Regions from separate parts of the Oceanobacillus sp. FSL K6-3682 genome, predicted to be linked through region 1. Evidence: predicted binding sites of a transcription regulator. Region 1 holds the regulator's gene; each other region holds the start of a gene.
The links. Region 1 encodes Rex, which represses fermentation and respiration genes when NADH is low (regulators of the CRP and FNR family bind a similar motif). Its sites were predicted from a motif close to TTGTGAAATATTTCACAA; they were not measured.
Positions count from the first base shown of each region.

Region 2: the regulator Rex is predicted to act here: its motif matches at 2,240-2,257, upstream of pflB (formate C-acetyltransferase).
Region 3: the regulator Rex is predicted to act here: its motif matches at 2,111-2,128, upstream of MHH51_RS12060 (cytochrome c oxidase subunit 2A).

Region 1 is NZ_CP150263.1:1,133,552-1,143,446, reverse strand. It holds gene groL (chaperonin GroEL) at 1-848, opposite strand, end outside; gene groES (co-chaperone GroES) at 1,067-1,348, opposite strand; gene MHH51_RS05905 (type II CAAX endopeptidase family protein) at 1,861-2,562, shown strand; gene MHH51_RS05900 (YdiK family protein) at 2,564-2,758, shown strand; gene MHH51_RS05895 (redox-sensing transcriptional repressor Rex) at 2,844-3,518, opposite strand; gene MHH51_RS05890 (ABC-F family ATP-binding cassette domain-containing protein) at 4,087-6,021, shown strand; gene MHH51_RS05885 (CBS domain-containing protein) at 6,166-7,329, shown strand; gene MHH51_RS05880 (FtsW/RodA/SpoVE family cell cycle protein) at 7,396-8,568, opposite strand; gene tsaD (tRNA (adenosine(37)-N6)-threonylcarbamoyltransferase complex transferase subunit TsaD) at 8,729-9,739, opposite strand; gene rimI (ribosomal protein S18-alanine N-acetyltransferase) at 9,736-9,895, opposite strand, start outside.
Region 2 is NZ_CP150263.1:15,169-25,063, reverse strand. It holds gene MHH51_RS00105 (DMT family transporter) at 39-956, opposite strand; partial or broken gene MHH51_RS00100 (transposase) at 1,125-1,976, opposite strand; gene pflB (formate C-acetyltransferase) at 2,287-4,542, shown strand; gene pflA (pyruvate formate-lyase-activating protein) at 4,638-5,378, shown strand; gene MHH51_RS00085 (hypothetical protein) at 5,522-5,704, opposite strand; tRNA gene MHH51_RS00080 (tRNA-Arg) at 6,084-6,156, opposite strand; gene MHH51_RS00075 (TIGR04104 family putative zinc finger protein) at 6,277-6,564, opposite strand; gene proC (pyrroline-5-carboxylate reductase) at 6,589-7,407, opposite strand; T-box leader at 7,495-7,703, opposite strand; gene MHH51_RS00065 (GTP pyrophosphokinase family protein) at 7,856-8,602, shown strand; tRNA gene MHH51_RS00060 (tRNA-Ser) at 8,683-8,775, opposite strand; gene serS (serine--tRNA ligase) at 8,879-9,895, opposite strand, start outside.
Region 3 is NZ_CP150263.1:2,428,712-2,438,606, forward strand. It holds gene MHH51_RS12050 (b(o/a)3-type cytochrome-c oxidase subunit 1) at 1-1,389, opposite strand, end outside; gene MHH51_RS12055 (cytochrome c oxidase subunit II) at 1,358-1,891, opposite strand; gene MHH51_RS12060 (cytochrome c oxidase subunit 2A) at 1,910-2,020, opposite strand; gene MHH51_RS12065 (cold-shock protein) at 2,338-2,538, opposite strand; gene MHH51_RS12070 (thymidylate synthase) at 3,183-4,136, shown strand; gene MHH51_RS12075 (dihydrofolate reductase) at 4,174-4,665, shown strand; gene MHH51_RS12080 (twin-arginine translocase TatA/TatE family subunit) at 4,742-4,942, shown strand; gene MHH51_RS12085 (twin-arginine translocase TatA/TatE family subunit) at 4,978-5,148, shown strand; gene tatC (twin-arginine translocase subunit TatC) at 5,220-5,975, shown strand; gene MHH51_RS12095 (YozE family protein) at 5,988-6,212, shown strand; gene MHH51_RS12100 (YqfQ family protein) at 6,500-6,991, shown strand; gene msrB (peptide-methionine (R)-S-oxide reductase MsrB) at 7,112-8,071, shown strand; gene MHH51_RS12110 (DUF6501 family protein) at 8,114-8,317, shown strand; gene MHH51_RS12115 (ferredoxin family protein) at 8,509-8,748, shown strand; gene MHH51_RS12120 (FAD-dependent oxidoreductase) at 8,890-9,895, shown strand, end outside.

The DNA of each region.
Region 1 (9,895 bases):
CGACGGTCACCGAATCCTGGAGCCTTAACAGCTACAGCGTTGAATGTACCGCGTAATTTGTTTACTACTAATGTAGCAAGTGCTTCGCCTTCTACATCTTCTGCAATCATAAGAAGCGGCTTACCCTGTTGAACAACTTGTTCTAATACTGGTAATACTTCCTGGATATTTCCAATTTTCTTATCAGTAATTAAGATATATGGATCTTCTAATACTGCTTCCATTTTATCCTGGTCAGTAACCATATAAGGAGAAGAGTATCCACGATCAAATTGCATACCTTCCACTACTTCAAGCTCTGTGTTGAAGCCTTTTGATTCTTCAATAGTGATAACACCGTCATTACCTACACGTTCCATCGCTTCAGCAATTAATTGTCCTACTTCATTATCGCCTGAAGATACAGCTGCAATTTGAGAAATAGCTTCTTTGCTTTCAATTGGCTGAGAAATATTTTTTAATTCTTCTACAGCTAACGCTACTGCTTTTTCAATACCGCGGCGGATTCCAACTGGATTAGCACCAGAAGTTACGTTTTTCAGTCCTTCACGGATCATTGCTTGAGCAAGTACTGTTGCAGTTGTTGTACCATCACCAGCAACATCATTTGTTTTAGATGCTACTTCAGATACAAGCTGTGCACCCATGTTTTCAAATGCATCTTCTAATTCAATTTCTTTTGCGATTGTTACACCGTCATTTGTAATTAGCGGTGAACCGAATTTTTTATCCAAAACCACGTTGCGGCCTTTTGGTCCTAATGTTACTTTTACTGCGTCTGCTAATGTATCAACACCACGCAGCATTGCACGGCGAGCGTCTTCACTAAATTTAATATCTTTAGCCATTAAAAATTCCTCCTTCAAATTGATTCAGGGTTTCATTAAAGTACATGTTCAAAAAGTTCGATGAAAATGACCGAGAAGTTCAAGGCAGCGCAGCTTTGAGTAGCACAGCGTATGCTTTTAATACGTGAGCACCGGAAAAGCAAGCTAACGAAGAAATTCGATGTGTCATTTTTATTGGACTTTTTGAATTTCCTTTTAAAGATTCATCGTATATTTGTTTAGCCTACAATAGCTAAAATATCATTTTCACGAAGAATTAAGTATTCAGTACCTTCATATTTTACTTCAGTACCAGCAAATTTAGAGAAAATAATGCGGTCTCCTTCAGAAACTTCTAAAGCAACTTTTTCTCCATTTTCCACACGTCCAGATCCTACTGCAACTACTTCACCTTCTTGCGGTTTTTCCTTTGCAGAGTCTGGAAGTACGATTCCGCTTGCAGTTGTTTCTTCTTGTTCAACAAGTTTGATAACAACACGATCTCCTAATGGTTTAATCATGTAGAATTGCCTCCTTAATTCCAAATCATTTTATTTTTATTAGCACTCTTGTCGAGCGAGTGCTAACTCCAATTAATATAATAATTAATTCTTGTAAAAAATGCAAGCATCATGATGTTGAATTTTTAGAAAAACTTATATTCATTTTTGAGAATACGTTGTTTTCTTTATACTTCATACTTTAAAACTTTTACTATGATAAAATACTTTTTTAGGCAGTGATTACTCATCTCATCGTAAAACATTGGGAGTAATTTTGTAATACAAATATGCAAAATTGATTTTTTTCATCGTTTGATGCATGATTTCATGTACTTCTGATTATAATTTTCAGTGACAGTTGTGTTAGAATATACGTTATGATGAACTTGCACGTCTTTAGATCAGTGGTATCATTTCCCGTCCAGCAAAATCACTTATGATGTTTTCTGCTTTACGGGACAAGATGGGCAGTTCCTTTTCCCAATGCTTTTTTACAGCTGTTTTTAATTTTAGATTAAAGGAGCGTTTTTATGACTCGAAGATATATATATGTCATGCTTACATATATCATTATGCAAATTTCTGTTTATCTTGCAGTACCATTACTGGTATTGGTATTCCATGCAGACCCGGTGCTTGCTAATATTTATTGGGCTGTTTTTAGTTTTGCTGCCGGCCTTGTGATTGTTCTATGGCTGTTAAGACCAGATATGCAGGTTCGGGCTCATCCCGACGCTGCTGGCGCTGGTGCTATCATTGTCTGGTCTGTTCTAGGAATTATTATGGCGCTTCTTGCTCAAGGACTGGCTGCTACGATTGAATTAGAGGTATTTGGAATAGATCCTGGTTCAGAGAATACACAGGTTCTTATGGATCTTGCTCGTATTGCACCTATATTCATTATTCTTCCAGCAATTTTTGCGCCTATATTGGAAGAAATTATTTTCCGGAAAATCATTTTTGGATCTTTGTATAAAAAAATGAATTTTTTCTTTGCAGCCTTTATTTCATCTCTTATCTTTGCCGTGATTCATTTAGACTTTCTGCATATACTAGTGTATACAGCAATGGGATTTGTTTTTGCATTCCTTTATGTACAGACAAAGCGTATTATTGTACCAATCATCGTGCATGCAGGAATGAATACTCTTGTAGTAGTGGCTCAACTTACATTAGATCCGGAAAAAATTCAACAACAGCTTGAACAAACAATTTTATTCTTTGGAGGGTAACATGCATCGACCTTATTTAGTTAAAGCAATTGTTTATGTTTTATTCGGTGCTTTATTTGTTTATTTAGGTATCCTAAGCAAAGGGGCAACCGTCTGGGATACTATTACACTTATATTGGCCGCATTTGCAGCATTAAATTTTTATGCCGGATTTCGGATGCTGCGATTTTATTTTAAAATAAAGAATAAAAAATAAAAAACTAGCTCTTAAACAGTCTCTTTCATTTCAGAAGACCTTTAAGGGGCTAGTTTTTTTATGGATAAACAACGTCCAGACTATCCTATTCCTTTTCTAAGGAATAATGCTTGAGAAAATATACAAGCGATTGTAATTCTACTGTTAAATCGATATGATGCACACGAATATGATTTGGAACAGTAATACGTGCCGGCGTGAAGTTCAGGATTCCTTTAATACCTAGATCAACAAGTCTCTTTGCAGTTGCATCTGCTTCTTCAGCCGGGATAGTTAAAATGGCGACCTCAATTCCCTTTATTTTCTCTTCTAATTCATCCACATGATAAACCGGAACTCCGCCAACTTCTGTCCCTACTTTTGATTTATCTGCATCAAATGCCATTGTGATCCGAATATTATTATTTTTTAAAAAGTTATAATGTAAAAATGCAGTACCCAGATTTCCGACACCGATTAAAGCAACGTTGGTTATCTCATGCTGGTCCAGTGTACTTTTAAAAAAACCTAATAAATACTCAACATTATATCCATATCCCTTTTTCCCAAGAGCCCCAAAGTAGGAAAAATCCCTGCGGATTGTTGCAGAATCTACTTTAACAGCATCACTTAACTCTTTAGAAGATACGCGCATCTTCCCCTGCTGATATAAATTATTGAGAAATCGATAGTATAAAGGCAAACGCTTTGCTGTTGCCTGTGGAATTTTATTTTGTTCCATTGAAACGGCCTCTCTTCGGTTACTAAGTATAGAAAACATATATTTTACCATAATCAAATATTTGTAAATATAAGTTTTCTTTGTAGTGCGTGTTCAAAAAGTTCGATAAATAGGATCAAGAAGTTCAAGGCGACTAGCTTTTTCCGAACGGACTTTCACAGGATGTGATGACTTCTGTGTTGTCCGCAAATGTTTTCGGTGGGACGAGTAATCGCAGTCCCAGTCCCAACGGAAAAAGCTAGTCAACGCACTTCTCACGTGTTGCGATGGCTTCTGCATTACCCACACGACGTGGGCGTTCTTAGTAGAAGATCCTCTTATCGCTGCGTCATCTTTATTGGACTTTTTGAACATCCTCTTATATTTCAAAAAATAAATAATGCGCTAGCGCATTCTATACTATTAATATTAACAGAAATAGAGCCGAGTTGGCGAACTTTATTATAATTTTATTGTAGCTTCCATTTGGATACGTTACACTTATAGATGGAACCCTATTCCCTTTTACAGGATTGTTCAAAAAGAAAGGATAGTAACTGCATGTATCCTTTCATTATTTTATTTACTTTTTGAACAGCTTTTTTGTGAGTTAGAAAGGATGGCAATGATGATTTTAATGCAATTAAATGGAATCTCTAAATCCTTTGGAGCAGAAGAGATTCTTTCTAATATAAAAATTGAGATTAAAAATAATGAGCGTATTGCAATAGTCGGCCGAAACGGAGCCGGAAAATCGACCCTGCTAAAAATCATGGCGGGCGAAACCTCTTATGATGAAGGAGAGATTTTCAAACCAAAAGATTTAACATTCGGTTACCTCTCGCAGCATATGACTTTAGAGTCTGGAAAAACAATTTGGAAGGAAATGCTGGATGTATTTACTCCGCTTTTGGCAATGGAGAAAAAATTACGTGAACTGGAATCACAGATGGCAGATCCTTCTGCAATCGATCAATCAGCATACCAACAGCTGCTTGAAAGATATGACAAGCTTCAAAATGATTATCAATTGAGCAGCGGATATGTTTATCAAGCAGAAATCAAGTCCGTATTAAATGGACTATCCTTTGGAGATTATGATTATGACACATTGATTACGGATTTAAGCGGTGGACAGAAAACAAGACTAGCACTTGGGAAGCTTCTCCTGCAAAAGCCGCAGCTTCTTATTCTGGATGAACCGACAAACCATTTGGATATTGACACACTCACATGGTTAGAAGGCTATTTAGTAAATTATCCGGGTGCCATCGTTATTGTATCGCATGACCGTTATTTCTTAGATAAAACCGTATCTATTGTTTATGAAATTTCCAGACACCATTCCAAAAAGTTCCATGGGACCTATAGTAATTATTTGACTCAGAAAGCCCTGGATTATGAACAGGAGAAGAAAGAATTCGAGAAGCAGCAGACAGAGATCAAGCGCATGGAGGATTTTATCCAGCGTAATCTGGCACGCGCTTCAACAACCAAGCGTGCACAAAGCAGACGAAAAAAACTTGAAAAGATAGAGCGCCTCGACCGCCCTTCAGGTGATGAATCCTCTGCATCTATTTCCTTCCAGATTAACCGTTTAAGTGGAAATGATGTACTAAAAATAAAGGATTTAGCTTTTCAATATCCAGATACAGACCAGCCGATTTTTCAAAAAATTTCACTTCATGCCAACCGCGGCGACCGAATTGCATTGGTCGGTCCAAATGGTGTCGGCAAAACAACGTTATTAAAAAATATTGTAGGTAAGCATCAGCCTAATCATGGCGAGATACAATTAGGTACAAACGTTCAAGTAGGCTACTATGATCAGGAACAGGCAAATTTAAATTCTAATAAAACGGTTCTTCAGGAGCTTTGGGATGATTATCCCTTAATTAATGAAAAGGATATTCGTACTATCCTGGGAAATTTTCTGTTCTCTGGTGAGGATGTATTAAAGCCTGTATCAGCCCTGAGCGGCGGTGAAAAATCAAGACTGGCTCTGGCAAAATTAAAAATGCAAAAGGCAAATTTACTGATACTTGATGAGCCGACAAACCATTTAGATATTGATAGTAAAGAAGTATTGGAAAGTGCTTTAATTGATTTTCCTGGAACAATTGTATTTGTTTCTCATGACCGCTATTTTATTAACCGAATCGCTGATCAAGTTGCAGAAATGCAGGCTGGCAATGTAAAAATATATCTTGGCGACTATGATTATTATTTAGAAAAAAAGGCAGAAGAAGAAGAACGGCGTTTGTTAAAATTACAAGAACAGCAGACGGATCAGGAAGAGCCTGCTTCCACTGCAAAAAAGCTCAGCTTTCAGGAAGATAAACAACGCCAACGCGAGGAACGAAAACGAAAACGACGAATTGAAGAACTCGAAACATTGATTGAAGAAAAGGAAGCAGAAATTGCTGCGATTGAACTGGAAATGACTAATCCAGATGTATTTGATGATCATAAAAAGACGATGGAATTAACAGATAAATTATCAGCTTTAAAAGAAGAGCTGGATGTCTTTATGAATGAATGGGCAGTATTAGAAGAGAATTAAGCAATTGATATAATTTTCAGATTGTTGTATACTGAGAGCAGGCATAATGATGGCCTGCTTTTTTTATATACTGTACAGGTTTAAAGCAGTAATCACTCTTCCTATGATAGATAATCTAATGTGATAAATGGAGGTTGTTGTCCCGTGGCGATACCCATCGTTACTTTTTTGTTTTTTATTCTTGTTAGTTTAACGTACTACGCATTTAAGGAAACAACGTTATCTGCCCCAATCACTGAAGAAGTACGTTCCGATTCTATTCTTCGTTTTCTTCCCTTTGCGGTCATTTTTATCGGCCTCTTCAGCAGCGTATGGCTTACTGTGGCTGTTTCACTTCCAATTGTCCGGTCTTTCTCCAATTCTGTTTCGCCATTCTCTCAAGCAATAAATGAATTCATTATTGTGCTTGGTTTTAGCATGCTATTATTTGGAATTTGGGTCAGTTTGGGATTCTTATTACCAAAGTGGCTGACTAAAAATCATCCTCAGCTTGTCAGGAAAGGATTATCTCTGGTATTCCGCAATTCCATCGGGAAAGCAGAAATAAATTTACAGACATCTTCGAACAAAAGCCCAGGTGAAGCTCAAAATATTATTGAATTCAGTGGAAAAGACGTAGGAGAAATTGCAACGCATCGTACCGACTTAACTGTTCTGCAAATAGATGCAACACTGGAGGAAGTATTTTCCCTCGTTCAAGAGGTAGAATTTACAAGAATTCCGGTTTACGAAGAGGATATTGATCAAATTGCAGGTATATTATACGTAAAAGACTTCTTTCGTGTTCTAAAAACAGGCGTGTCCCCTGCCTTCTTCTCCTTAAAAAACATTATTCGTCCTGCAGTATATGTCAGAATGAACCAGGAAATTGATGATATTTTTAAGGAAATGAGGGAAAGAAATTATACGATTGCCATCGTTCTCGATGAATTTGGAGGAACGCATGGATTAATTACATTAGAAGATATTATCAGAGATATTACAAAAGACTTGTTGGAGGATCAAAAGCCAATTGCGGCTGAATCAAAGGATATTCTGCCTCTTACCGGCAGCCGTTATCTGATTAATGGATCAACCAGCTTATTTGATTTAGAAGGTACACTCGGTATAGAGTTTCCCATAGATACACCACATCAAACATTAGACAGCTTTTTATCTGGTTTAACTGCCAGTCAGCCTGAAAATCAGAACAAAATACACTTTAAACATCTGTTATTTAATATACAGTCTGTGAAGAACGGAAAAATTGAATCAGTAATTGTTACCGTGCATGATGAGGATACTATAGAGCATCAATTTATAGGTTAGTTTTAATAATAAAGCAAAAGCGCATCAAGATTAAAAAATCTCTCATGCGCTTTTGCTTTATTATTTTTATTTAAATAAATAGTCATTCTGTATGGTTTCTTCTACGGCTACTCTATAAATAACTGCTACACCCAGCATCGTTGACATCACCGAGCTTCCTCCATAGCTTATTAAGAGTAAAGGAATACCCGTAATTGGCATAATTCCAACTGTCATACCGATATTTTGAAAAACATGGACAAGCATTAAGCTTAAGAATCCAAAACAAAAATATGCTCCAAACGGCGAATGCTTATAAATATTTAAACCAAGTGTTACTAATTTATATAAAAACATGAAATAAAGAAGTACAACAAAGGCACTGCCAACAAAACCAAAGCTTTCTCCTATAACAGAGAAAATAAAGTCGGTCTGGGCTTCCGGATAATTCACCTCAATGCTTCCCATTCCTTTTCCAAACAATTGACCTGAACCAAGTGCCATATGGGAACGTTCAAAGTGAAAGTTGGCATCCGATGACTGCTGAGACGGATCAAACCAGGTCATTACACGGTCGATTTGATAAGGTTTTACCCCAATTGTTTCTTCTGCAAAGTTTGGAAATTCAATTACTATTAGTAAGGCACCTGCAACAACGACAACTCCTGATATAATTAAAGAAAAGATAATTTTCCAATTAATCCCTGATAAAATAATCATCATCCCAGAAATAAATAAATATACCATTGCTGTTCCAAAATCCGGCTGCAGCATAATCAGAAACACAGGGATAGCCGTATACAACAGTAATTTTCCAAGAAGCCGTATATCTGTTTTAAAGGTACTTACTTCAAATTTTTCTTTATGTTTGCTAATCACTGCTGCCAAAAAAAGAATTGTAGATATCTTAACAAACTCCGCTGGCTGTAAAGTCAGCCCTGGTATAAATGTGTACCAACTTTTTGCACCGTTTATGGATCTCGCAATAAATTCCGGACTGATTGGAAGCAAACCTAATAATACAACACCTGCTAAATAAATATAAAGACTTGTTTTATATAATTGCTCTAAATCTAAAAACTGCACAGCTGCAATCATTCCAATTCCAATGCAGTAGAAAACCATTTGCCGGATCACAAAGTTTGTATTATACTGCTCCAGCTGCTGTGCATTATATATCGCTAAAAAACTTATTATCGCAAAAGCTATCAATAATAAGATTAAATCGGTTTGAAAGTAATAATTTTGTTTTTTATTCATCGGACTCCCACCAAATTTCTTCTGTCGCTACCCTGTCGTTTTATGAAGCTATTCCAGCCTTAATTCTTCATAATTCTCATTAGCGAAAATTCAAAATAGCCAATTATTCCATAAAGACCTCATCACGTATTTATCCATAGACTTCGTTGATTAGCTATTATTATTCTAACATTAAAGAAGGATTTGCGTTTAAATCAAGTGCAGCAAATTTTTCTTTTTTGTATAAAATTGTCCCCGCAGCTGCAATCATTGCTGCATTATCCGTACATAAATGAATCGGCGGAATGTACAATTCAATATCCTCGCTGCTAAAACGTTTTTTCAGACTTTCCCGTAAGCCTTTATTTGCTGCAACACCACCCGCAACAATAACCTGCTTTACATTATATTCCTGTGCTGCGCGGTATGTTTTTTCAGTTAATACCTCAACTACACTTTGTTGAAAGCTTGCTGCAACATCTGAAGGATCTAATGTTTCACCACGCTGCTCTGCATTATGAAGCGTATTGATAACAGCCGATTTTAAACCGCTGAAGCTAAAGTCATAGCTTCCTTCCTCCAGCCATGCACGTGGGAAATCAATCGTTACTTTTCCTTCAGCACTTAAACGGTCGATTTCCGGACCGCCTGGATAAGGAAGCTTCAGCATTCTTGCCACTTTATCATAAGCCTCTCCTGCCGCGTCATCTCTTGTTTCACCAATCAGCTCATACTCATAATGGTCTTTCATGATAACAAGCTCTGTATGTCCTCCTGAGACAATCAGGGCTAATAAAGGAAAAACAAACTCGTTTTCCAAACGGTTCGCATAAATATGGCCGGCAATGTGATGTACACCGATAAGCGGCTTATTTTTTGCAAAGGCGAGAGCTTTTGCTGCATTAACACCAACAAGAAGTGCTCCTACTAGCCCCGGTCCCTCTGTAACAGCAATTGCATCAATATCATCCCAGATTACTTCTGCTTGTTTTACTGCTTCTTCCAAGACCATTGTAATTTGTTCTACATGGTGTCTGGAAGCTATTTCGGGAACAACTCCGCCAAAACGCTTATGGCTTTCGATTTGAGAAGCAACCACATTAGAAAGGATTTCATGCCCATTTTTTACAATAGACGCTGCTGTTTCATCACAGCTTGTTTCTATGCCTAAAATTATTGTATCTTTTTTCATTTTAAATTCACCCACATTACAATAGCATCTTCAAAATTATCCGTGTAATAATGCTTTCGAATCCCGCCGGGAACAAGCCCGAATTTCCTATATAAGGATTGTGCAGCCATATTTGAAATGCGCACCTCCAAGGACAACCGCTCTACTCCTTTACCC
Region 2 (9,895 bases), 1.1 Mb from region 1:
GCCCTTATTTCCTGAACAAGAAAACAAGAGCTGCTCTCTTAAAAGAAGTTTAATAACGCAATTCCTCCAATTATCATAATAACAGCAATAATTCTCCTCTGATCAATTGGATATTTCGGGAGGTTAAACATACCAAAATGATCAATTAACAACCCCATTATTATTTGCCCTAAGATGGTAGACATCATCGTCAGTGTAACGCCCAGATGAGGCATTAAGCTAATATTCGATGCAATGTATGCAGCCCCGAGCAGACCGCCGGCAAAATGCCAGGGCTTCAATTTAAAATTACCAGAGGTACGTGTTAATTTTACCCCTTTACTAAGGATTATTGACAGAATAAATAGCACAATGGTACCTACGATAAAGGATATAAAAGCTGCGTAAATAAATGAATCTACTTCATATCGTAATTCGCTATTGATAGCTGTTTGCATCGGCGGCATCATTCCGGTAAATAAACCGAACACGATCCATAAACGGGAATAGTTTTGAGAGCCGCCCGGCTTCTTTTTGGCATTCATATAAATAATTCCGATGATTAAAAGGACCGCACCAATAATATGCATAACATGTAATGGTTTTACCTCTGCGCCGAACCAGCCGAATGTATCAATTAAAATTCCAATCACCATTTGTCCAGTGACTGCCGCAATAACAGTTAATGCTGCGCCGATTCTGGGTAATAAAATAATATTACCTGTTAGAAAGATTACCCCAAGCACACCGCCGGCAAACCAGACGTAAGACAAAGATTGTGATGCGAAAAACGATATCGTAAATTTGCCGGGATCCATAATGAAATTAATGATAAATAAAATAATACTCCCTGATAAAAAAGAGTAAAAGGAGGTAGGAAAAATAGCTTTGGTAAATAAATTCAGGCGGTTATTTACCGCTGTCTGCATAGGAATCATCATCCCTGCGATAATCCCTAAGACGATTAATATGTACAAAAAAGAAACCTTCTTTCTCAGAAAACGTAATGTATTTATTTTAGCAAAGTTATCAAGGAAAACAATATTCCTGCTTTTTTCAGATAAGCTTGTGAACTACCCACCACTGACGAAATGGACCAAGCTAACCCTCTTGTCCCAAAAGTTTATATGATAATAGATAGTAGATTAGGAAATTCCTAATAGATGTATGCCTTCGTTCTTGATATTGATTGCTGCATTATAATCTCTATCCATATTTAGACCACAACTGCATAGATAAGTACGTTCTGATAAGGTTATTTCTTTTACCAAACTACATGATGAGCACATCTTTGTCGATGGAAACCATTTATCTATCTTGATCAGTTGTTTCCCTTGCTCTTTTAGTTTGTACTGTAAGAAAAAAGTGAACATACCCCAGCCGTTATCCATGACACTCTTTCCAAATTGAAGAGCTTGTGACATTCCTTTCATGTTTAAGTCCTCCATAATTATTGCGTCAAACTTTGTTACAAGTACTTTTGATTTATGCTGCAAAAAATTCTTTCGTTGATTGGCGACTTTCTCCCCGATTTTAGCTAATCGAATACGCTGTTTATTCCAATTAGAGGAACCTTTCTCTTTACGAGAGAGTTTACGTTGTTCGATTGCTAATTTTTCAAGCATTTGTCGATAGAAACGTGGATAATTGGCTTTCTTACCTGTTTCGCTATCGACAAATAGCCCATCCATCGCAAAATCTAATCCTGCAACCTGGTGAACTTCTTTGCTTTTTATCTCGTTTTCATATTCCGTCAAAATAGAAATATTTAAATGAAGCTATGCATTTGCTAAAGCTAAAGAATCCACTTCTTTTAGCCACTCAAATTCTTTCTTATATTTTGCTGGTGTGGGGTTTTCCCTCCGCTTGGAGCCTTCTTTATCTTTCTGGAATGTTTCATAGCTATTCATTCGCTCTGCCAACATTTGATTATAGACAAAACGTACACATCCGAACGTTTTACGAACCAAAGAAGCCTGTTCCTCTGTCGGATAAATTCAAAATTTATATGCTTTTTGTTGTTTGGGCATAACAACTACCTCTAACGGAACTTTTGTTCCAAACACACCATAACAAAAACTTTTTGGCTATCACCAACCGAAATTCATCTCCCCTTATCGTTGCATGGAAGCCTTTCTTACGCTTGAAGAGGGGACTTCTTTCGGAAAAACGTTAAATTTGAACATTTTAAGAACTTTCGTTGTTTGTGAAGAATTTCACTTGTTTTATATTTCAAAAGCGTTATAATGAAATTAAGATAATGTGAAATATTTCACATGTTGAATTATTAAGAGGAGGGGTTTTGCTATGAAAGTAGCAGATGAAATGGTGAAAAGAGTTCCTTGGGATGGTTTCCTTGATGGTAATTGGCAGAAAGAAATCGATGTGCGTGATTTTATATCACAGAATTATAGCTTATATGAAGGAAACGAATCCTTCCTGGCAGGACCGACTCAGGCAACTAAAGATTTGTGGGACCAAGTCATGCAATTAACCAAAGAGGAACGGGAAAATGGCGGCGTTTATGATTTAGATACAAAGATCGTATCAACGATTACTTCCCATAATGCAGGCTATCTGAATAAGCCACTTGAAAAAATAGTCGGTGTTCAGACTGATGAGCCTTTCAAACGTGCTTTAATGCCATTTGGAGGTATCCGTATGGCAGTAGCTGCTGCAGAATCCTATGGATATAAGGTGGATGATGAAGTTGTTCATACCTTTACGGAACATCGTAAAACGCATAACCAGGGAGTCTTTGACGCCTATACACCCGAAATCTTAAAAGCAAGAAAAGCAGGAATTATCACCGGTCTCCCGGATGCATATGGTCGCGGGCGTATTATTGGAGATTACCGCAGAGTTGCCTTATATGGTGTTGATCGTTTAATCGAAGAAAAGAAAAAAGATCTTAGCCTGATCGGTAATGGAACAATGACAGAGGATATTATCCGTGACCGCGAAGAAACTTCTGAACAAATTCGTTCACTGCAGGACTTGAAAAAACTCGGAGAAAAATATGAATTTGACCTTTCAAAGCCTGCAGCAACTGCTCAGGAAGCCTTCCAATGGCTCTATTTAGCATATTTAGCTGCAATTAAAGAACAAAACGGTGCAGCAATGAGCCTTGGCCGTGTTTCTACATTCTTAGATATTTATATAGATAGAGATATTAAAAATGGGGTTATGACAGAGGAAGAAGCACAAGAACTTGTCGATCATTTTGTGATGAAGCTGCGTCTCGTTAAATTCGCAAGAACACCAGATTACAACGAATTATTCAGCGGAGACCCAACTTGGGTAACAGAATCATTGGCAGGGATAGCAGAAGATGGACGTCCACTTGTAACAAAGAGTTCCTACCGTTTTCTGCATACGCTAGATAATTTAGGACCAGCACCTGAACCAAACTTAACAGTTCTATGGTCAAAAAAATTGCCTGAAAACTATAAAAAATATTGTGCTAAAATGTCCATTAAAACAAGCTCCATTCAATATGAAAATGACGATATCATGCGTCCGATTTACGGAGATGATTATGGGATTGCCTGCTGTGTATCTGCCATGCGCATCGGTAAACAAATGCAATTCTTCGGTGCCCGGGCCAACTTAGCGAAAGCACTTCTTTATGCAATCAATGGCGGGGTCGATGAAAATCTGAAAATGCAGGTAGCTCCAAACTATGCACCAATTACGTCAGAATATCTGGATTATGACGAGGTGATAGAAAAATATGATACACTCTTAGACTGGTTATCCGGGTTATATGTCAACGCATTAAACGTTATCCATTATATGCATGACAAATACAGCTATGAACGTCTGGAAATGGCACTGCATGACCGTGAAGTATTACGGACAATGGCCTGCGGTGTTGCAGGATTGTCTGTGATTGCCGACTCCTTAAGTGCCATTAAATATGCCAAAGTAAAAACTATTCGCGATGAAGATGGCCTTGTCGTTGATTACGAAATTGAAGGAGATTATCCTAAGTACGGTAATAATGATGAACGCGTCGATGAGATTGCAGTCAATTTAGTGAAGAACTTTATGAATAAAATTAAAAAACATCATATGTATCGCAATGCTGTACCAACGCAGTCTATTCTGACTATTACTTCCAATGTTGTTTACGGGAAGAAAACAGGAAATACACCAGATGGACGAAAAGCAGGAGAACCTTTTGCACCAGGAGCAAATCCATTACATGGCCGCGATAAAAACGGCTCCTTAGCTTCTTTAAGCTCTGTTGCAAAATTGCCATATAAGTATGCGATGGATGGTATCTCCAACACATTCTCCATCGTACCGAAAGCATTAGGTAAAGATGAAGAAACAAGAACAACAAACTTAGCCGGCATTCTTGACGGTTACGCAGAAAAACAGGGGCATCATCTAAACATCAATGTATTTGACCGTGAAACCTTATTAGATGCGATGGAGCACCCGGAAGAATATCCGCAGCTGACCATTCGTGTCTCCGGATATGCGGTAAACTTTATTAAACTGACAAGAGAGCAACAAATTGATGTGATAAATCGGACCTTCCATGAAAGCCTGTAAGGTCCTGTAAGAAAATGATTATCAAGCGCTCATAAAATTATCAGAGCGCTTGATGAAGAATTATTTTAAGCAATAAAGCGGGGAGGAAGAGTATCATGAAAGAAGGAAGAATTCACTCAATCGAAACGTGTGGAACGGTAGATGGGCCGGGGCTGCGGTACGTTATATTTACCCAGGGCTGCCTATTACGCTGCAAATTTTGTCACAATCCCGATACTTGGAAAATGGGGGCAGGAAAGAAAATGTCTGTACAAGAGCTTGTAAAAGACATTAAGGATTATCTTCCATTTTTCCAGGCTACGAATGGAGGAGTGACTGTAAGCGGCGGAGAGCCTTTGCTTCAGGTTGAATTTTTACTCGAACTATTTACCGAACTGAAAAAATTAGGCGTACACACAACCATTGATACTTCTGCCGGGTGCTTTAACCGCTCTCCTCACTTTATAGAGAATTTAGATAAAGTACTAGAATTAACCGATTTAGTATTATTAGATTTAAAGCATATTAATTCTGTAGAGCACAAAGAACTCACAGGTCTTTCAAATGAACACATTCTGGATATGGCCAATTATTTAGACCAAAAAAACGTTCCCGTCTGGATCCGGCACGTACTGGTACCTGGCGGCAGTGATAACGATGAATACTTGCAAGAACTATCAGACTTTATTGCTACATTAAATAATGTCGAAAAAATAGAAGTCTTGCCTTATCATAAATTAGGTGTTTATAAATGGGAAAATCTTGGATTAGATTATCCGCTCGAGGGTGTGGAGCCACCGACAGAGGATCGCGTGAAAAATGCGGAGGATATTTTGAATCGGGTGAAAGTGATATAGCAGCGGGAACTTCCTTGCTCGATATTGCTCTTTATATAGATGAAAGGAGCCGTTCACAAAAAAAGCGGCTCCTTTCACTATATATTTTTTTATAAATCAATACCTTATCGATGCTGCAGCCAAAAAAATTGCTAAAATAGAAATTAATCTTTTAAGAAATAAATTTCTATCTCTAAATCCTCTCCTGCCGCGTTTCCCTCGTTATCTAGTGGTGCATCCATCAGCAGGGTTGCTTGTTCAACTTCTTGTGCAGTGGATTCTTCTAAAATAAATGGGAATTGACGTAGGAAAGGTGCTCCTTCTTGACTACGGGTACATTTTAACATTTCCATCTCTCTTTCATCATTAGCTTCTTTATATCTTATAAAATTCGCCTATAGTATGTAAGCGTGTTGGATGTTCTGTAATTAGATCAGACTCTTCTTTCTTTTCACTGCAACTTACCAGAATAAACGGTATAGAAAAAATACAAAATAGTAAAGGTAAAAATCGCATAAAATGTCTCCTTTCTAAATTATTTATAGTTAATAACGCAATAAAATTTAAAACGCCATCCTTCTAAACTCTTGTTATAAGACAAACAAGAAAACGAAAAATGACGTTTAATGGTTTATTTAAATTTTAAGTACAAACCTTTTCCAAAAATAATGCAACTGGAAATCTCCGATGTTTCCAGTTGCTTTTTCACACACACACTATTACTTACGCCCCAGGCAGGATTCGAACCTGCGGCACACGGTTTAGGAAACCGATGCTCTATCCCCTGAGCTACTGGGGCTATTGGTATAATCAAGCGATTGTATTCGCCTAATTATATTTCATTGTCCGCCCTTCAAAAAATAAACGAACAATCGTATTATACTAAACCTTATCTATTTTGAAAAGCAGGTTGTTTCGTTCATTTACCTGCTTTCTGTAAACTTGTGCGATAAGGGATAGACAGGACATGAAGAATCATTAATAAACAGCCTACCAGAATAATTCCGGCAGAAGAAAGTTTTAATAGAATTGCCAGCCCTAAAAAAATGGGAATTGCTAATAAAGGGAGCCAGCCGCCTTTTTTACTTGCATCATAAAAATTTTCTTTACCGCAATGCGGACAGATCATTTTAATCTTAAATACCTGTTTAAAGGTCTGCCCATAACTCCATCTCTTCCCGCAATAGCTGCAGTCCGGTGTATGCATATACTTCCCCTCTTCTCTTCAAAGTTATTTCTGTGCATTTGTTATTTCGATAGAACGCTCTCTCGCTCCATTTACACATGCTTTAACAGCCTTATCAAATTCATTCGCCATTAACTGATTTAAGCCAGCCTCTGTTGTTCCGGACGGACTGGTAATATTAATGCGCAGCTGTTCTGGATTTTCTCCGGATGATTCAAGCATTTTCCCTGCACCAATAACGGTCTGTGTTAACAATTCTAATGCTGTCTCCTGGTCCAGTCCTGCCTCTACCGCTGCCTTCTCCATTGATTCTACCATATAATAGAAAAACGCCGGACCGCTTCCAGCAATAGCTGTAATTGTGTGCATATCCCTCTCATCGACAATTTTTGTTGTGCCTACTGTCTGGAAAAGCTCTTCTGCCAGATAAAGCTGACTAAGCTGGACGTAAGATCCCTTGGAAATAGCAGTAGCTGACTGGCCGATTAATGCAGATGTATTTGGCATCGTCCGAATAACAGGAATACCTTCTCCAAGCATTTTTTCCATCTGTTCGATGGATAACCCTGCGATCACAGAAATAACCACGTGATGCGGCTTTATATGATCTTTAAGCCAATTTAAATAGTTACCCGCATCCTTAGGCTTCATAGCCAAAATAATAATATTTGCTTCCTGAATCATTTCTTCCTTATTCCGATTACATTGCACCCCATATTTTTCGGAAAGTAAATCTAGACGTGTATTATCACTGCGATTGGTAACAAGTACCTGTTCATTAGAAACAATATTGCTTCTCGTTATTCCGGCAATAATCGCCTCTGCTAAATTTCCTGCTCCAAAAAATGCAATTGTCTTATCCATGTATTTTCCTCCTGTAGTTATCTTGATTCATTTGATATATATCATCTGTACCTTGCTGACAATAAAAAAACTGATTACACATCCTATATAAAGGACGGAATCAGTATTATTTCCGCGGTACCACCTTTTTTGATAAAAGCTTATCCACTCTCTTTGATAATGCAGCATGCTGCAGTCAGCATCCGCCAACTTACTCACGGATAGGTTCATAAAGGCATTTACAGAAATCTCACAGCCACAGGATTTCCTCTCTTTCGTAAATGCACATAAATTACTGGTCCGTTCAACGTATTTTTTATTATGTTGAATTGTACTATAAGGGCTTGTCACGCTTTTGTCAAGAGTACATCTGCAAGGACAAAATAAGACACCTTATAATCTGATATAAAAAACAATTTTTGCTATACTTATATTGTATCTGAATGAAAGCCAGAAAGGAATTTTATCAATGGATGAATCAAAACAAATAAACCAGTTAACAGCTGTACGAAAAGAACTTACACGTTTTATGCTCAGCTACAAATTTGGACTGGATGAAATAAATACAAAGCTTAACATCCTTCAGGAAGAATTTGAGCATATTCATGATTACAATCCGATTGAACATTTAAAATCACGCATTAAATCACCTGAAAGTATTTTACAAAAATGCCAGCGCAAAAATATTCCAATTACGCAAGGGTCGATTAAGAACTATATCAAGGATATTGCAGGGATCCGTATTGTCTGCTCCTTTATCTCTGATATTTATAAAATCAGTGAAATGATACAAGGTCAGCAGGATATAAAAGTTATTGAAATAAAAGATTATATTAAGAATCCAAAACCAAATGGATACAAAAGCCTTCATTTGATTTTATCGATTCCTGTCTTTTTCTCTGACCGTCAGGAAGAGGTATTTATCGAAATACAGATTCGCACTGTTGCCATGGATTTCTGGGCGAGCTTAGAGCATAAAATTTATTATAAATATGATGGAGAAGTACCGGAACACCTGGTGGCAGAATTAACAACCAGCGCAAATATTGCAAATCAGCTAGATGAGAAGATGGAGTTTCTTCATTCGGAAATGAACGAGGCTAAAGAAGATAAACATGCAGAGAGCAAGCTCAACTTTCTGCCGCTGGATAACAAACGCTTTCCGCTGCCAAAGCAGTTATTGGAATCATTGATGGAGAGAAGAGATAAAGAGTAAATCTATGTAGGAATATATCAGAAAACCCGCAGCTCGAAAGCCACGGGTTTTTATTTATCATTATTTATTTTTGTTATAAATGGAGGAGGTAGAGGGATTCGAACCCCCGCGCGGTTTGACCCGCCTGTCGGTTTTCAAGACCGATCCCTTCAGCCAGACTTGGGTATACCTCCGTGAACACAAAAACTACTATACCACCCACCAATATTACTTGTCAACATTTTTCAAAAAAAAAGTGAAAGTCACTCCGAAATTAGAGTGTCTTTCACTTGAATATTACTTGCCAATCACTTCTACGCCGCCCATATAGGCACGTAGTACTTCCGGTACAACAACACTTCCATCTTCCTGTTGATAATTCTCTAAAATTGCTGCTACTGTACGTCCTAATGCAAGACCAGAACCATTTAAAGTATGAACAAATTCAGGTTTCCCGTTTGCTTCACGGCGGAATCTGATACCGGCACGGCGCGCCTGGAAATCTTCAAAATTAGAGCAGGAAGAGATCTCACGATACGTATCCTGGCTTGGGATCCATACTTCAATATCGTATTTTTTCGCTGCTGTAAAGCCTAAATCACCTGTACACATACTCATTACGCGGTAAGGTAATTCTAACAGCTGTAACACCTTCTCTGCTTCACCAGTCAGCTTTTCTAATGTTTCATAAGAATCTTCCGGTTTTACAAAATTCACGAGCTCGACTTTATTAAATTGATGCTGACGGATTAAACCGCGTGTATCTCTTCCGGCAGAACCTGCTTCAGAACGGAAGCTGGCACTGAATGCGACATATTTTTTCGGCAGATCATCTACTGTTAAAATTTCATCACGATGATAGTTCGTTACAGGAACTTCAGCTGTCGGTACCAGAAAATAATCCCAGCCCTCCAGCTTAAATGCGTCCTCCTCAAACTTAGGAAGCTGTCCGGTGCCGGTCATGCTCATCCGGTTCACAATATATGGAGGAAGCATTTCCTGATATCCATGCTTATCCGCATGCAGATCCATCATAAAGTTCAATAATGCACGCTCTAATCTCGCTCCTAACCCTTTATAGAAAACAAAACGGCTTCCTGTTACCTTTGCAGCGCGCTCAAAGTCTAAAATATCTAAATTTGTAGCAACATCCCAGTGCGGCTGTGCTTCAAATGAAAATTCTGGAACAGTGCCCCATTTACGTGCTTCTACGTTATCATCTTCATCTTCTCCGACAGGAACGCTCGCATGCGGCAGATTAGGAATAGAAAGCATGATCTGGTCTAAGGTTTCTTCAATTTCTTTTAATTCTTT
Region 3 (9,895 bases), 1.3 Mb from region 1:
AGCTTGTTCTGTACCACCGTATTCGGAGAAAGAGGATCTTCGTGGTCCGCCTAAGAGTCCTTGAATATGCATCGCTCCGGACATAATCAGCATACCTACAGCCCATATAATAGTCTGATAAATACCCAGCTTGTGAATCTTCGGAGTAAGCTTTCTGCCAGTTAAATGAGGAATGAGCCAATAGGCAATTCCAAAGAAAGTAAGCAGAACAGTTGTTGCAATGGTTAAATGAAAATGTCCAGTTACCCAAATCGTATTATGGACAAGCGTGTTTAATTGGTGAGATGCGTTAATAATACCGCCTGCTCCACCAGGAATAAACGCAACCATACCGGCAAAAGGAGCTACAAAACGGACATCCTTCCAAGGCAATTTTTTAAACCAGTCGAACAACCCTGTTGCGCCTTGTTTTCTGCCGGTAGTCTCAAACATGGCAAACATCGAAAATGCTGTCATTAAACTTGGTACAATAACCATAAAGGTAAGAACTACCTGAATAAACTTCCACGTTGGATCAATACCCGGCTCTGTAAGCTGATGATGGAAACCAACTGGAATAGAGAAGAACAAGAATAAGATAAAGGAAAGTCTTGCTAAAGAATCACTAAATATTTTTCCGCCAATGATTTTAGGGATAATTGCATACCATGCCATGTAGGCAGGTAATAACCAGAAATATACGAGCGGATGGCCAAAATACCAGAATAGCGTACGGCTTAATAAAACATTAATTGTTTCTGTATAACCTAATGACCATGGAATAAACTGTACAAGAACAGTTACAGCAACTCCGAGAGAACAGATAACCCACATAATCATATTAATTGTAACCATAAAAGCGAGAAGCGGTGTTTTCTGGTTTGGATGTGCTTTTTTCCAAACATAAACCTGATGCCAATTAACAAGAGCAGCAATCCATGTTCCAACTACAACAAGTGCAAGACCGATATAAAAGATAGGATGCGCTTTTAGTGGTGCATAGAACGTATATAGAACGTTTGCTTCCCCAAGTAAAATGGCTGTTCCAGTTAAAGCTGTTCCAATCGTCATCGTCCAAAAAGATAACCAGCCAAGTTTCCGTTGCTTATCAGACATACCGACTGTTTTACCTAATAAAGAATATTGAAATCCAATAATGAAAAAGGTTGTCAGTACTAATGCCAGGATAACGCCGTGTAAAGTAAGTATTTGATAATAGCCGATTCCAAGCGGAAGTTCAAAATCTCCTGAACGTACCAATACCTGTAATAACCCCATTAATCCACCGATAAATAATGAAATAAATGCAACATACATAAAGGAAAGATATAATTTCGCTTCTGGTTTTGCGATACTTAAGGGTGTCAAATTAATTTCTTCATTCTGCTGCTGTTTCATTGCCAGACTCATCGTCAACCACCTCCACTGTTGCATGCATCATGTGATGTCCTACACCACAGTATTCATTACATAATAATGTGAATTCCCCAGCTTTATTAAGCTGAACTTCCATACTGCTGATATATCCAGGCTCTACCATCATATTGACATTAGTGCCCGCTACATTAAATCCATGAATAACATCTGTTGAGACTACCTGAAATAAGACAGTAGACCCTTTAGGAATTTCTATATGAGAAACTGCATTGCCTTCCTCATCACTTCCTAAATCATAGTTGAATGCACTGGCAACAACATTGACAATATATTTATCATCATCTACCTGTGTAATCCCCAGGTTTTCTCTTTGAAATGCTTCATTAGCTTCCACATTTTCAGGGTCAATCGTTACTCCATGGCTTTGAGGATGTGTTCCTAAATAAAATGCTCCAAATCCAAGTATTGCTAGAAACAATACAAGGGATGCCCCGCCGAAGATAAGCCAAATCTTCTCGTATTTGTGTAAATGCATGCTCTTTCTCCTCCTTCTTTATCGCGACAAAAATAATAAAAATACTGCAAACCAGCTGATAAGAATAATAGCTCCTATAGTGATTACTGAAAAAAGTGTACCTTTTAAATTAGGATCAGATTTTTTCATGTGATTCACCCCTTCTGTAACTTCTTTCCTATATGACTATCATATCGAAAAGAAGGCCTGTATACAGTGTCATTACTGACTTTTCACATTTTGTTCAAATGTTCACAAGTAGACTGGCTTAATCATTTTACAAACTTTTTGGTTTGAAAAGTTTATGACATTTTTATGAATAAAGTAATAAAATCATTGACAAAATATCATGTTTTAAAATCTGGATTTATGCCTTTATAAAGGAGAGGAAGAGGATAATATGCAAGAGGGACAGTAAAAAAGCAGAACCCCATTTTAGGATTCTGCTTTTAATCTATGATGATATTTTATCTTTTTACAACATTTGCAGCTTGTGGACCACGTTCACCTTCAACGACGTCAAAGGAAACTTCCTGTCCTTCTTCTAAAGTTTTAAAACCTTCTTCTTGAATAGCAGAATAATGTACGAAAATATCATTCCCTTCCTCTAGTTGAATAAACCCGTAACCTTTTTCTGCATTAAACCATTTTACTACTCCGTTTTCCATGTTAAATTTCCTCCTAAATACTTCCACGTAAAACGCGTGTGATTACAAAGCAGAAGAACGAAATATGAAAAAAGGCAGCTTCCGATAGAAGAACGGGATCATAATCATCCACTTCTGTCTATCGAAGCTACCTTTACATTCTAATGATTCCGTACCATCTTCTTTGCTTGTACCCATATTAGCTTAATTTTTTTACACAGTCAAGAAATCCTGACTATTTTTATAAAATAATCAAAAGGTTTTGAATTTATACCTGTTTCTTCTTCATTGAATTTATTTATTTTAAAGTTGAGAAATATACAGGGAACAAATTTCTGTTATAATAATGATTGTTTAAAGGTTGAATTATATGTTCCACTCAAGACGAATAAAGAGAGGTTTATGCAACCGCTACAGAAAAACACTACGCTTTCCGTGGGCTTGAGCTCAGCCTCCTCGAAAAAAAGAAGTTCGCTTTTTTTCTGCGGGGTCTTCCCACTGCGCTTTCCCACAGGAGTCTTCGTGTTTTTCTTTCGCTAGTTATAACGTTAACCTTTCTTGGTTTACTTTTATTATTAAAAAGAGACATGTAATTTAATAATTCAAATTATATCAGCAAAAGAAGTTCCTACATATAGGAGTCAAAATATAGAGGAGGATTATGGATGCAAGGAGAACAAGGTTATATAGAGCTGTGCCGAAAGATATTAGATGAAGGACTTAATCGTGATGACCGGACAAATACGGGGACATATTCGATTTTCGGACATCAGATTCGCTTTGATTTACAAAAAGGATTTCCATTATTAACTACGAAAAAGGTTCCATTCCGCTTAATTGCTACAGAGTTATTATGGTTTATTAAAGGAGACACAAACATCCGCTATTTACTAGAGCATAATAATAATATCTGGAACGAATGGGCATTTGAAAAATGGATTAAAAGCTCGGAGTATACAGGGCCGGATATGACAGATTTCGGTATACGCAGTCAGAAGGATGCAGCTTTTAAAGAGCTGTATGATCAGCAAATGGAGCTGTTTAAAGAGAAGATATTAAATGATGATGCATTTGCCAAAAAATACGGAGATTTAGGATCTGTATATGGAAAGCAGTGGAGAAAATGGGAAACTTCAAAAGGCGAGTCGATTGATCAATTGAAAGAAACTATTGAAGCTATTAAAAATAATCCTAATTCCAGACGTCATATTGTATCTGCATGGAACCCCGAGGATGTTCCATCTATGGCTTTGCCGCCATGCCATACACTATTTCAGTTTTATGTAGCAGACGGAAAATTATCCTGTCAGCTGTATCAGCGCAGTGCTGATGTATTTATAGGTGTGCCCTTTAACATTGCAAGCTACGCACTGTTAACACATTTAATTGCCCACGAATGTGGTTTGGAAGTAGGAGAGTTTGTTCACACCTTTGGAGATGCGCATATCTATTCCAATCATGTAGATCAAGTAAATCTGCAATTAGAAAGAGATATCCGGGAGCTGCCAGTATTAAAAATAAACGCAGAGGGAAAATCTGTTTTTGATATCGAAATTTCCGATTTGAAAATCGAAAATTACAATCCACACCCTACTATTAAAGCACCGATTGCTGTTTAAATGCTGCAACTACAAAGCTTGGAAAGGAGGCCAAAGCATGATTTCATTAATATTTGCCGCAAGCAGAAATAATGTTATCGGTTATCAAAACAAGATGCCCTGGCATTTACCGCAGGATTTGAAGTTTTTTAAAGAAAAGACTACTGGAAATACGATTGTAATGGGAAGAAAAACATTAGAATCTATGAATGGACCGTTGCCAAATCGACGTAATGTCGTACTGACCAGGAATAAAGATCTGGAAATTGAAAATGTAGAAATAATTCATGATTTATCTATAGTGGAGTATTGGAATAATGAACATCCCGAAATCGAATATTTCATCATTGGCGGCGGAGCAATTTATAAACAAGCAGTACCAATTGCTGACCGAATGTATATTACAAAAATTGATGAGGAATTCCCTGGTGACACATTTGCTCCAGCATTTGCTGAAGCAGAGTGGGAGCTTACGAAAAAGGAAAAAGGGATAAAGAACGATAAAAACCCTTATGACTATTATTTTCTGCAATATGACCGTAAAAATTAACTTGTCTAATGTTTTCTAAACATGCTATGATATGGGAAGAAAGAAAATGTTCTATACGTAAAGAAGGTGTCAATAGATGTTAGCAAACATAGGCATTCCGGGACTCGTATTAATCGTGATATTAGCTCTTATTATCTTTGGTCCGAATAAGCTTCCGCAAATAGGGAAAGCTGCAGGGCAGTCATTGAAGGAATTTAAAAATTCTACTCGGTCTTTAACACAGGATGTTAAAGATGAATCAGATGAGGTTAAATCCATTATCAAAGAAGAAAAATGAGTTAAATTCATGTACGGAGTTGATGGAAAATGAATATATTTTCAAATATTGGATTTCCCGGATTAATTTTGATAGTCATTGCCGCCTTGATTGTCTTTGGTCCAAACAAGCTTCCCGAAATCGGAAAAGCACTTGGAGAAACATTAAGAGAATTTAAAAATGCAAGCCAGGACATCATGAATGACAAACCTAAAAAGAAACAGTAATTAATTGCAGAGGTGTAGGGAGTATTCCTTGCATCTCTTTTGTGTCAACAGCTTAAGGGGTGGGTTGAACTATGTCAGAATCAGAAGAACATATAAATGGAGAAAAAGAAATGAACTTTGGGGGGCATTTAACAGAGCTTCGGAATCGTTTAATCGTCACTGCGATTGTATTTGTATTATTTTTTATAGTCGGCTTTCTAAATGTGAAAAGCATCTATACTTTTTTTGTGAATGATATTGATATGCAGCTGACCGTGATCAGCCCGGCTGAAATTGTCTGGATTTATTTTTCAATGGCTGGATTAATTGCATTGGCCACAACGATACCAATTATCGCCTACCAGCTCTGGGCATTCGTCAGCCCGGCTTTAACACCAAAAGAAAAACGTGTATCATTAGCTTATATACCAGGTTCGTTGATTTTGTTTGTGTTGGGACTTGTTTTTGGATACATTGTATTTATTAAGCTAATTTTCCCTTTTCTGTTATCATTAAATGATGGTATGTTTAATGTCATGTTTACGGTGGAGCGTTATTTTGGATTTTTATTAAAGATAACAACGCCATTTGCCTTTTTGTTTGAGCTTCCAATACTTACAATGTTTTTGACGAGCCTGGGTATCCTGACGCCAGCATTTATGGTTAAAAACCGAAAGTATGCGTATTTTGTTTTAATTGTTATTGGAGTACTTATTACACCGCCTGATTTTGTTTTGCAAATTGTTGTGGCAATCCCACTGATTATTATTTATGAAATCAGTATTCAGCTGTGTAAAGTTGTTTATAAAAAGAAACAGGCCCAGCATGAAGCATTTATGAAGGAGTAGGGGAGGGGAACAATGCATCAATCTTTTTATCAATTCTTATTAACACATCGCGGAAAGTTACAGCAGGATGATTACTCTAAGTTAGCTGATTGGGCTTTTTATGATCATCATTTCCCGCAGTACGCAAATAATTATGATGAAATCAGCGATTATCTGGAATGGAATAGTCCTTTCCCGGAAGCACTAAAAGCCTTTGATGAGCTTTGGACAGAATACGAATGGAAATATAGCAGCTGAAACAGGCTGCTTTTTTCATAGTTAAATAATAGGATGTTATCCATTTTATTTATGAATATATTGAGATAAGGAATTAATCAAACGTTTGATTAATTCCTATCTGACAAATATAGAAACTTTTCGACAACCTTTATAAATACCATTGTTTATTTGTTGATTCCTGCGGTTTCCCGGGAAATGATTGTGTGAATACGGGGAAATGTCTACACAGTTGAATGGCGTCCGCATACTCTATAAGAGGATGTTCAAAAAGTGAAATAATATAGATAAATAAGGGGTAGATAGCGATGGTTTTCCCATCTAGAAATCAAATGTCTCGTTCGCCGCGCCCCCCTTTTCGTAACAATCATAATAATTTGAGGGGGATTCCAAGAGAAATAAGAAATTCAAGTGGAGCAGCAGGTGCAAAAGGCGGATCAAGAGGTTTATCAAGTTTATTGTCCGGAGGTGCCAGTCAGGGATTAGCACAATCAGGAGGAATTTCTACACTTTCAAAAACACTTGGAGGGGTACAGCAGGTTCTGGGTGTTGTACAATCAACAGCTCCATTAATTCAGGAGTACGGACCAATGATTAAGAATATCCCTTCTATGTATCGGATGGTAAAAGCTTTTAAAACATTCAATCAGGAGGATAATGAAGCAGCTCCAGAGAATACAACTCCAGTTGAAAGTTCAAAATCAAATATTAAAATAAATCATCAGCAGGCGGAGCCAAAAGATGAAGTATCTGAGGAAATAAAAGCAAGAGGTGTTTCCACGCCAAAGCTGTACGTATAAAATCAAGAAGAGGGCTGTCTCTATGATTAATTATAAAAGCCTTCTGCTTGATTTTTTTTTATAAAAAAGGAAGAATAGGGAGAGAATAAATAACAGAAATAGTGATGGGAGGATATAAGTATGTCACAACAGAAAGAACTTGCCACTTTCGCAGGGGGATGTTTTTGGTGTATGGTAGAACCATTTGATGAACGTCCAGGTGTTATCAGCATCCGTTCCGGCTATACTGGTGGTCATGTTGAAAACCCGACATATAAACAGGTTTGTTCAGATACGACAGGTCATGTTGAAGCTGTTCAAATAGAATTTGATCCGAATATTATGCCATACAAAGAGCTAGTGGAGACCTTTTGGCAGCAAATTGACCCGACAGATGCAGGCGGTCAATTTAACGACCGTGGTGAATCCTATCAGACAGCTATTTTCTATCATGATGAAGAGCAAAAAGAAATAGCAGAGCATTCAAAGGAATTATTGCAGCAAAGTGGAAAATTTAAAAAGGATATTGTAACACCGATACTTCCCGCAAAACCTTTTTATCCAGCAGAAGAAGAGCATCAGGACTATTATAAGAAACGTTCTTTTCATTACAAAATGTATAAAAAAGGCTCTGGTCGAGAAGCATTTATTAAAGAAAATTGGCAAAGCAAACCTTCTGAAAAAGAATTAAAAGAGAAGCTGACACCGCTGCAATACCATGTCACACAAGAAAATGGAACAGAGCGGCCATTTGATAATGAGTATTGGAATAATAAAGAAGAAGGTATTTATGTGGATATCATTTCTGGTAAAGTACTTTTTTCGTCAAAGGATCAATACGATGCCGGCTGTGGATGGCCAAGCTTTACTAAACCGGTTGACCCGAAGCAAGTCACTGATGTTACAGATACATCCCATGGAATGATCCGGACAGAGGTCCGCAGCAAACAATCTGATTCTCATCTTGGTCATGTTTTTGAAGACGGGCCGAAAGAAACAGGAGGATTACGGTATTGTATGAATTCAGCAGCGATGCGTTTTATTCCAAAGGATAAGATGAAAGAAGAAGGATACGGTAACTATTTATATTTATTCAAGTAGTTAATAATATTATTATGTAAACAAGAAGAGGAGAACAAAAGAATGATTCATAAGAATTGGGAAAACAGAGAGACAGAAAAACAAATTAAATGTGTACATGCTGATGCAAAAAAATTTATTGTTGACCGTAAATTGACTCCGGGGAAGGTTTATGATGTAAAAAATGAAACAGAAGAGTTTTATTTTATCATTGATAACAGTGACCGCATTGGCGGCTTCAGAAAAGATTATTTTGAAGAATGTTAATCAGATAAATTGACAGGAGATAAGTGCTGCTTTAAAAGGATGCCTTATCTCCTTCTTACATATTTCTTCTTTTTTGATAAAATTGAGCTGTATAATGGTGTATGAAAACGAAATCAAGTTTTCATTTATTTTAAAATGCGTTATAATTACTTAATACATGAAAAACATTGATAAAGAGGAGGAGAATCTCGTTGGCTTTTATTATTACTTCACCATGTAAAACAGAAAAAGCAGGAGAATGCGTAGAGGTATGCCCTGTTGATTGTATAGAAGAGGGAGAAGATATGTTCTATATCGATCCTGATATTTGCATCGATTGCGGTGCTTGTGAGGCAGTTTGTCCAGTAGAGGCAATATATATGGAAGACGAAGTGCCGGATAAGGAAAATGAATATATTTCATTGAATCGGCTGTTTTTTGAAAACCGTTAATTATACTATACAAAGGCTGCTTACTGAATATAGAAGCAGTCTTTTTCTATGCTCTCATTTTAATTGCTTTCAATTCTTTTGAGTAACTGTAACTGAAAAGGAGATACTAAAGGAAACAAGCAAATGTGAGGTGCAATAAATATGAGTTCAAAATCAATTTGGCAGGTGGATACCGCCTTTAAAGAATTTCCTAAGCTTCAGGAAACGAAGCAAACTGAAGTCTGCATTGTTGGAGCTGGGTTAACAGGAATTACCGCTGCCTATTTACTTTCTAAAAAAGGAATGAAGGTTATTTTATTAGAGGCTGATCAAGTACTTAGCGGTGTTACTGGGCACACCACTGCAAAAGTAACTGCCCAGCATGGGATGATTTATGCAGAGCTAATCGAAACAATTGGTAAGGAAAAAGCAAAACAATATTATCAGGCCATGCAGGAGGCCATGCATTTTATTAAAAATGAAATCACAGAGAACCGGATCGATTGTAATTATGAAGAACAGGACGCTTTTCTATATACAAATGACGATGCTTATTTATCACAATTAGAAAAAGAAGCAGAAGCATATAAAGCTCTGGATATTCCAGGAGAACTCATTACAGAGATGCCTCTGCAAATTCCATCTAAACAAGCATTAAAAATGAAGAGACAGGCTCAATTTCACCCTTTAAAATATTTACAGTTTATGCTGGAGGAAGCTGTAAAAAATGGAACTGAGGTTTATGAGCAGACTGTTGCTATGACGCTGGAATATAATAGACGAAGTACTGTCATTACAAAGGATGAACATCGTGTTACCTGTGATTATCTGATTGCAGCTACTCAATTTCCTTATATTGATCATCAGGGTCTCTATTTTGCCAAAATGTACGCAGAGCAATCTTATATTGTATCAGGCAAATGGACAGGAGACTATCCGGGTGGAATGTATATCAACGTGGAAAATCCAACCCGTTCCATCCGGACTGCCAAGTTAAATAATAAAGACACCTATCTCCTTGTCGGCGGTGAAAATCATCGTTCAGGAGTAAGCTTGGACGAAAAATTATGTTATGAGAATTTAAAGGAATTTGCTAAAGAGCAGTTTGATATTGACGATATTTCTTATCAATGGTCTGCGCAGGATTTTACCACCTTGGATAAAATGC